Regions from separate parts of the Planococcus sp. MB-3u-03 genome, predicted to be linked through region 3. Evidence: riboswitches for the same ligand, from Rfam matches in the RefSeq annotation. Region 3 holds a riboswitch; each other region holds the start of a gene.
What was found. Region 3 has a riboswitch for S-adenosylmethionine ahead of CW734_RS04090 (LLM class flavin-dependent oxidoreductase). Riboswitches for the same ligand answer to the same signal wherever they lie in the genome.

Region 1 (2,198 bases), 340 kb from region 3:
GAAATCCGAGGTGTGGAACAAAGTGTGCGCCAAATAGCCGCCGATATGTTCCGCAAGCTTCGGGTAATGCTTGCCGTCAATCAAGCCGTTGCGCAAAATTGTCAAATGCGACAAGTCTTCCATGACCGTGACAGCAAGCGCAGCATCCGTCGCATACACTTTTGGCACATGGCCTTTTGCGAGCTTGCCGTGCAGCTTCAAGGCATTCGCTTCAATGGTCGCCCGGTGAAGCGTCAGCGGCCAGCTTTCGCCGACGACTTTCGCATAAGGCAAAGCTTGCTTGATGATGAGCCCTTGCCCGTTCGCAGAATCGCTGATGCGGAATACGTAATTCAAGTTGCCATCTCCGATTTCTTCACTTTGCAATGCAGCTTCAGGGGCAAAAACGCCCAGCTCATGTGCCAGCTGAATCGCTTGTTGTTCAGTCAATGCTTTGTATGTAGATGATGCTGTAAGTGTCATATATTATTTGCCTCTTTTCTGTAGAATAATAAAAAGCCTCTTTCCCGAAAGAAAGAGGCGCAGAATAAGAGATCCCATGCCTCTTATCTTTCAGAAATGTACATTTCTGATGGAATTAGCACCGTGCCTTGCGGGAGTGTTCCCGGCGCCAAAGCGCCCCGTCTCACAACGGTATTACGGTCGGTTGCTGGGCGTCATCGGGCCATTTCCCTCTGCCTGCTCTTGATAAGAGTTTGCTATGCAACATTTATGAAGTTCTGAAACGAATGCTAGCATGATTCAGAATTCATTGTCAATAAAATATTTTGAAAAAATGAAAATCTTTCCGCTAAAGGCGAGTTCGCTACTCGGGTTGTCTATGTCGCTGAGTTCCATCTGATCTTCCGTGGACTCCCGTGGCGATGGGTGGATGAATCTCCTTCTTGAAATGACCAGGGGATATTTTTCAGATATTTTGATTTCCTTCGTTGACAGATACTGCTTGCCATGGAATAATCAGAATTACTTTGCAACACCAACAATTCTATATTCTATTCTTATTCAGAGCAGGTGGAGGGACAAGCCCTACGAAGCCCGGCAACCGGTCCGATCATGGACACGGTGCTAATTCTTGCAGCCAACACAATTGAGTGGCTGGGAAATAAGAAGGCGTTAATTCTTAACCTCTTCTTATTTGTGAAGAGGTTTTTTTATGTCCACTAAGCAGGAGGGTTATTCATGAGCGGTGTTATCGCAACATATCAATTATTCGGCAAAGCCGGTTCATTCGAAAAAAAAGCAGAAGCCATTGCACTCGGTTTGACGGTTGGATCGTGGACCGATTTGCCATTGCTCGAGCAGCAGCAATTGCAACAGCATAAAGGGCGCGTCGTGTCGGTCGAAGAATTCTCGCACGTCACCCATCCCACTAAGCACGGAGTCATCCAAGCCCATTTGAAAATCCATTACCCGGCGGCCAATTTCTCAGCGGATCTGCCAGCCATCCTGACGACCGTTTTTGGCAAGCTGTCGCTCGATGGCGAGATCAAATTACTTGATTTGGATTTTGAGGAATCCTTGCTCCGCCAGTTCCCAGGCCCGCGTTTTGGCATTGACGGCATTCGCGACACGCTTGGCGTCACGGGGCGCCCGCTCGCCATGAGCATTTTTAAAGGCGTCATCGGACGTGACCTCGATTATTTATCAGATCAACTCCGTCAACAGGCACTCGGCGGCGTCGATTTGGTGAAAGACGATGAGATTTTATTCGACAACCCGCTGACGCCGTTTGACAAGCGCATCCTAGCAGCACGTCGTGTGTTGGACGAAGTGTACGCAGAAACCGGCCATCGCACGCTCTATGCCGTCAATTTATCCGGACGGACGTCGAGCTTGCGCGACAAGGCGCGGCGGGCACGTGAACTCGGGGCGGATGCTTTATTGTTCAATGTCCATGCCTACGGATTCGACGTCTTGCAGGAACTGGCTGAAGACGAAGAAGTGGCACTCCCGCTGATGGCACATCCCGCATTCAGCGGCGCCTACACGTCATCTGATTTTTACGGCGTTTCCACGGCGCTGGCACTTGGCAAACTGACACGACTAGCCGGAGCCGACTTTAGCTTATTCCCATCCCCTTACGGCAGTGTGGCACTCGAGAAACAAACGGCATTGCAGCTCGGGCGCGAACTAGTCAGCAACAGTCCATTAAATCGCAGCTTCCCGGTGCCATCTGCCGGCATCCACCCGGCACTCGT
Region 2 (2,198 bases), 1.6 Mb from region 3:
TGCTAAATGCTCTTCCGCAACCGAAATCTCATTTTGTTCCCATAATTCTCCGATGCGGTACATCGCCGGCGTCAAAATTTCGCCGTAGAGCTGTTCATGTGAATGGCTTTCCAGGAAATCCTGGACGTATTTCAAAGCTTCCTCTTCCTGCCCTTGCAGGAAAAGATCCGAAAGCTGTGTTGACTCGTTCATTTGATCAGCCCCTTTTATGTGGAGGGAGCTCCAATAACCGGACTGCGCGATCGAGGCAGCCCCGCATGAAATCTCCTTGCGTTGTTTCGGTATAGCGCGGCACAATTTCGATAAGCCGCTGAAAATTATCGATGATGAGCGCAGTTTCGACATTGCGGCTCACGAGCACCGTTTCGAGCCAGAGTGCATAGTCTAGAAAGGATTGCTCGCTTTGCAGCTCCCACGCGGTTTCGAGGTAATCCAAGTGGTGATGATTGTCTTTAACGGTATGTTCATATCCCTTATCGCCGAAACGTTCCCATAAATTCGGGTACGCTTCGTATATACCGTCTGCCGTGTCGGTCGCGATTTGCTGTTTTTGTTCCTGGTTCATTCGGCCACCACTTCGTATTGATGGACTTTCGGGACGATGCCCGCGAGTTCCTGGTCTGGATAATTCTTCTCCAAATCATGGATCTCCTTGAACTCCTGGCTCTTGACCCAGTTCATATAGGCCTGTTTGGATTGCCATTCCAAGTGGACGGTCAGTTCATGGCGCTTTTTCGTGTTTTGGATCAGCCGGAATGAAGTGAAGCCTTCCGCCTGGTCTACACGGCGCGATCGTTTTCGGTATATTTCTATGACGTCTTGCACCTTGTCTTCCGGCACAATGACGGTCGATGTGACGATGTACATAATTCAGAACCCCTTTGCAACTGGCTTTGTATAAGCCGTGCATGATAAAAGTATACCTCAGCATACCATTTCAGCTTCCGAAATAAAAGCGAGCGCCTTCGGGACATTTACAAGAGTATTTTCAATATTCCGCTTGTATTTCGAAAGTAATTGTTGTATGATGGAAAACATCAACCAACCACAACTATATAAAATGATTCTTATCGAGAGAGATGGAGGGATTTGGCCCTGTGAAGTCTCAGCAACCGGACTTATATGTCACGGTGCTAATTCCAATAGGTGCAACCTAGTAGATGAGAAGATAGCATATACGGCAGGGGCTTTCTTCTTATCATAGAAGAAAGCCCCTGCTTTTTGATTTGAAAGGATGAGGATCATGACACAACATAGCCTAGAAACACGCCTGGTTCAACTCGGCAACCGCAGCGACCCGCGCACAGGGGCGGTCAATCCCCCGATTTATCTTTCTACCGCCTACGAACATGAAGGCCTTGGCAAATCCACAGGCTATGATTATACGCGGACGAAAAATCCAACCCGCCAGCTTCTTGAAGAAGGGATCGCAAACTTAGAAGGCGGCGACGCAGGCTTTGCGTGCAGCTCTGGAATGGCCGCGATCCAGCTGGTCCTTTCCCTGTTCCGCCCGAACGATGAGATTTTGCTTCCTGAAGATATTTACGGCGGTACTTACCGTCTGCTGGAACAATATGAGGAAAAATACCATATCCGTCCCGTATACGATCCCTTCGTCGATCCGAAAACGGCCGAAGCGAAAATCACTGACAATACAAAAGCGATTTTCATTGAAACGCCGACCAACCCGTTGATGCAGGAGATCGATTTGGAATTGTATGCACAACTGGCCAAGCGCCACAATCTTTTACTGATCGTCGACAATACCTTTTTGACCCCTTTCTTGCAGCAGCCGCTCAAAATCGGCGCCGATATCGTACTCCATAGCGCGACCAAATACATTGGGGGCCATAACGATGTGCTTGCTGGGCTAGTCGCCGCAAAAGGCGAGGAGTTATGCGCGCAGCTTTTCAACGCCCATAACTCAGCGGGCGCTGTACTTTCCCGCTTGATTCCTGGCTGTTGATCCGCGGCTTGAAAACCTTGCCGCTGCGCATGCGCCAACACGAAGCGAATGCCAAAGAACTCTCCCGCTTCCTTGAAACTCAAGAGACCGTGACAGACGTACTATACCCTGGAAAAGGCGGCATGCTGTCGTTCCGCCTGCGCGAAGAACAATGGGTCGGGGAATTCCTCGAGAGCCTGTCGCTCATCACATTCGCAGAGAGCCTCGGCGGCGTGGAAAGTTTCATCACGTA
Region 3 (2,198 bases):
AGTCCAGAGAAACCAGACGTAAGGAAGTAAGAAAATCAAAATGACTAATGTGACAATGCCCATGAAATCATGCCTTTCATTTGTGAAATGGATGTATGTTGCTATCAGTTAAATTATACGCAGCAAATCTACAAAAAGATTCAAATTTTTTACAGATCGTATTTGGCAGAAGGTGTTTTGCCAGTCAGGCATGAACAATGCTACAGAATGGCTCGAGGCGTGCTATAATAGATGACTTAAGGCAACTATGCGTTGTCCCAAGGCACTGGATGCCCAAAAGCCTCCAGCCAATCCTAAATTGAGGTGTAACAGAATGAATAAACGATGGACGATCGATAAAATCCGGACATTCGTCAACAACAATTCCGACAGCAAGTTATTGTCGACGGAATACCACGGATTCTCCCAAAAGCTCTTGTTCAAATGCGCATGCGGCAATAACTTCGAGAAGACTTTCACGAAGTTCAACAAGAACAACCAGCGCAAATGCGATACGTGCCAACCGCCAAAAGCACCACGCGGGCAGGAAGAATAACAGGAAACGCCAATTCCCATTGCAGGGGATTGGCGTTTTTCTGTGCAAAAGACAGAAGAATCCCCGGAGATTATGGAGACTCGCCCATCCGCTTTCTAAAGAAATAAATTATTTTTGAAAATTCGGTTGACTTCTCTATTTCCTAGTATTAAGATAGGGATTAATTTAATAATCTTATCCAGAGAAGCCGAGGGACTGGCCCGATGACGCTTCAGCAACCCCTGATATCAATCAGGAAGGTGCTACTTCCAGCAAGGAGAGATTCCTTGGGAGATAAGAGAGCGGACCCGATTATTCATATAGCCCTCTTTTCTCATTTCAGAGAAAAGAGGGCTATTTTTATTTTCCACTGAGGGCTGCGGAAATTACGATTTCAAAAGGAGGAATTTGACGATGACGAAGAAACGGATTTATTTGAACGCTTTTGAGATGGTGTGCGCAGGCGGGCACCAGTCGCCGGGGTTGTGGCTTCATGAGGACGACCGATCGCATACGTACAAGGACAGCGAATATTGGATCGAGCTGGCGAAGCTATTGGAAAAAGGGAAGTTCGACGCGGTGTTCCTGGCCGATGTGCTCGGGACCTACGACGTCTACGGCGGGACGCGCGATGCGGCACTTCGCAATGCGGTGCAGACGCCGGTCAACGATCCGCTATTGGTCGTGCCGCTCATGTCATCGGTGACAAAGCATTTGAGTTTCGGGGTCACGGCATCTGTCAGCCACGAACATCCGTACACCTTCGCACGGCGCATGTCGACACTCGACCATCTGACAAAAGGGCGCATCGGCTGGAACGTCGTCACTTCCTATTTGAAAAGCGCCGCAGTCAATATCGGGCTCGATGACCAGATGAGCCACGACGAACGCTACGAATTCGCGGCCGAATATTTGGACGTTTGCTATAAATTATGGGAAGGCAGCTGGGAAGATGGCGCGGTCGTCCGCGACAAACAGTCGAAAATCTATACCGACCCGTCAAAAGTCCATGACATCCGCCACGAAGGCAACTACTTTAAAGTGCCAGGCGCTCATCTATCCGAACCGTCGCCACAGCGCACGCCAGTATTGTTCCAGGCAGGCGCTTCGCCGCGCGGCAGGGAATTCGCCTCGAAGCACGCCGAATCGGTGTTTACGGCAGGGCCGACGATTCCCGTTGTGAAAAAAGGCGTCGACGCATTAAGAGAACGCATCACGGCGAACGGCCGAAACCCGGAAGATGTGCTCGTCTATACAACTTTCACCGCGATTGTCGGGAAGACCGAACAGGAAGCGCAAGAGAAATACGAAACTTTGAAAAGCCATGTCAGCTACGAAGGCGCACTCGCCTTGCTGAGCGGCTGGACCGGCATCGACTTTTCCGGATACGAGCCGGACGATACGCTTGAATACATCCAAAGCAACGCCATGCAATCGGCGGTCGAAGTGTTCACGCGTGCCGATCCGGACAGAAAATGGACGATCGGGGAACTGGCGACATTCGTCGGCATCGGCGGAAGAGGGCCGGTCGCGGTCGGAACGCCGGAGCAAGTCGCAGACGAAGTCGAGCGCTGGAGAGATGAAACCGGTGTCGACGGCTTTAATTTAGCGTATACGCTCGCACCCGGAAGCTTCGAGGACTTTGTTGAACTGGTCGTTCCGGTCTTGCAGGAACGTGGGCTTG
Region 4 (2,198 bases), 170 kb from region 3:
ATGGTATCTGAATAGGTCTGTGCTTGATTCAATGCAGATTCAAACTCAGTCGATACTTCCGGCTCAGCTGGCTCTTCTTCAACCGGTTCTTCCGTTTCAGCGGCTTCTTCCGTTTCAGCTGGTTCCTCTGCTTCTTCCGAAGAAGTTTCTTCGGTTGCGGTTTCTTCTGTTGCCGGAGCTGTTTCTGTCGGGCCCTCGGTTTCAGTGGAATCTTCTCCTCCTCCGACTAATGCAACCAGTATGGCCATTAATACAAATAGGCCAATGATGCCGAGACAGCCAATCTTAAATACTTTTTTCATGATGAATCCCCCTCGTTTTCGAATAAATTTCACTTATTATTGCTTTTCTTTATTTCCGCGAGCTTCATAATCCCGCTCAATCTCCCTCTTCCACTCCCGGCCAATCTTTTTCCCGGTCCGGAACGAACTCACCGCTTCGCTCAACACTTGATAATTCAACTCCGTCCCCTCCGCATCCGCATGGTAATCCACCGCAAAATCTTCGTCGACACCGAATTTCTTTGCGGTCGCGGCCGCGTCGATGTTCGCACCGAGAAAAATGAATTCCCACCCAGCCGTCTTTTTCGAGGCAATCATTTCATTAATTTTCTTGTATGTGTATTCACAGCTGGAGTTTTCCAGGCCATCCGTCGTGATGACGAACATCACTTGATCGGCCTGGTGCTTTTTCAATGTCCCTTTTTGCGCATTGCTGATCTTTTGGATTGTCGAGCCGACCGCATCGAGCAAAGCCGTCATGCCGCCTACTTCATAATCGCTATCCGTCATCGGCGAAATACCTTCGAGCGAAATCCGATCGTGAAGCAGCTCGTATTCGTGGTTGAATAGAACCGTCGTCACGCGGACCTCGCCTGGGAGCTTTCGCTGTTTGTCGATTAGGGCATTAAAGCCGCCGATCGTATCTTTTTCGAGCCCCGCCATCGAACCGCTCTTGTCGAGAATAAACACCAATTCTGTCGTTTCATTTTTCATCTCAATTTCCTCCTTCAGGTTACTTGCTACCCCAAGGATACGATTTTCCAATAGAAAAAAGGTCGCTTTTAAAGCGACCTTTTACAAACCAATCAACTCACTGCACGACATAATTTATGTACTAAAAAGCAGGAGTAGCAGATGAAACTTTACGTTTATCTTCGAAAAAATTAAATCCCTACTAAATATATAGGAATACATATTGACCTCATTAAATGTCGATGGTATGGTCTTAATATAGCTGAATAGTTAATACGTTCTTATCATGAGAGGTGGAGGGATTGGCCCTACGAAACCTCGGCAGCGGACTCTTTTCGGGTACTGTGCCAAATCCAACAAGCGAATCGCTTGAGAGATAAGAAGAGTTGAAATCTTTTTTTTTGAGATGCAAACCTCTTCTTATTGAAGAGGTTTTTTTGTTTGGTTTCATGAAGAACCATTGCTGTTGCGCTAACTTCATTAAGGATGGTGTCATACATATGAAAAAGTCGAAAAAGTTTTTGCTTTTTACACTGATTTCAGCAACAGCATTAATCGCAGCTGCATGCGGTAATGAGGATTCCAATAGTTCTGCCAGCGCTTCTGAATCAGGCGAACAGAATTCGTGGGAACGAATTGAGGAATCAGGCAAATTAGTAGTGGGTACAGAAGGTTTATATTTTCCGGTTACCTACTTCGATGAAACAACGAAAGAATTGACTGGCTTTGATGTAGAAGTAGTACGGGCGATTGGGGATAAGCTAGGCCTAGAAGTTGAATTTAAAACGATGGAATTTGACGGCCTTTTGCCCGCACTAAGAAATGGTCAGATCGATATTGCAGCAAATGACTTTTCGATTACAGAAGAACGCCTCGAGAAATTTGATTTTACAGTTCCCGTCAAGCATTCCTATGGATCAGCCATTGTCCGGGAGAATGATGATTCTGGAATTACAACGGTGGATGATTTAGCAGGTAAGAAAGTTGGTGGAGCTGCGACGAGCAATTACTCCGACTATGCTAAAGAACAAGGCGCTGAGGTAGTGGTCTATACTGGATCAGATACTGTGCTTCCTGAAATTGTGCAAGGACGCGTTGATGCTACACTTAATGATTATTTAGTACTAATTCAAGCACTAGAACAATTCGACAAACCTGGATTGAAGCTTGCTGAAAATGTGAAGTTTTCTCCTAACAGCAGTGGCTTAGTGATGCAAAAAGACA

Region 1: it holds a riboswitch for S-adenosylmethionine, as region 3 does, so the genes downstream of both, CW734_RS02320 (2,3-diketo-5-methylthiopentyl-1-phosphate enolase) here and CW734_RS04090 (LLM class flavin-dependent oxidoreductase) in region 3, are expected to answer to the same signal.
Region 2: it holds a riboswitch for S-adenosylmethionine, as region 3 does, so the genes downstream of both, CW734_RS12840 (methionine biosynthesis PLP-dependent protein) here and CW734_RS04090 (LLM class flavin-dependent oxidoreductase) in region 3, are expected to answer to the same signal.
Region 4: it holds a riboswitch for S-adenosylmethionine, as region 3 does, so the genes downstream of both, CW734_RS04870 (transporter substrate-binding domain-containing protein) here and CW734_RS04090 (LLM class flavin-dependent oxidoreductase) in region 3, are expected to answer to the same signal.

What each region holds. Positions count from the first base shown of each region.
Region 1 covers NZ_CP025135.1:206,966-209,163, reverse strand. The annotation lists gene mtnK (S-methyl-5-thioribose kinase) at 1-462, opposite strand, end outside; SAM riboswitch class I at 543-694, opposite strand; SAM riboswitch class I at 996-1,109, shown strand; gene CW734_RS02320 (2,3-diketo-5-methylthiopentyl-1-phosphate enolase) at 1,180-2,198, shown strand, end outside.
Region 2 covers NZ_CP025135.1:2,295,116-2,297,313, forward strand. The annotation lists gene CW734_RS12825 (cobalamin B12-binding domain-containing protein) at 1-192, opposite strand, end outside; gene CW734_RS12830 (hypothetical protein) at 197-565, opposite strand; gene CW734_RS12835 (antibiotic biosynthesis monooxygenase family protein) at 562-867, opposite strand; SAM riboswitch class I at 1,065-1,167, shown strand; partial or broken gene CW734_RS12840 (methionine biosynthesis PLP-dependent protein) at 1,244-2,198, shown strand, end outside.
Region 3 covers NZ_CP025135.1:547,175-549,372, forward strand. The annotation lists gene CW734_RS04080 (hypothetical protein) at 1-63, opposite strand, end outside; gene CW734_RS04085 (hypothetical protein) at 314-535, shown strand; SAM riboswitch class I at 707-815, shown strand; gene CW734_RS04090 (LLM class flavin-dependent oxidoreductase) at 929-2,198, shown strand, end outside.
Region 4 covers NZ_CP025135.1:720,645-722,842, reverse strand. The annotation lists gene CW734_RS04880 (Ltp family lipoprotein) at 1-302, opposite strand, end outside; gene CW734_RS04875 (vWA domain-containing protein) at 339-995, opposite strand; SAM riboswitch class I at 1,253-1,357, shown strand; gene CW734_RS04870 (transporter substrate-binding domain-containing protein) at 1,475-2,198, shown strand, end outside.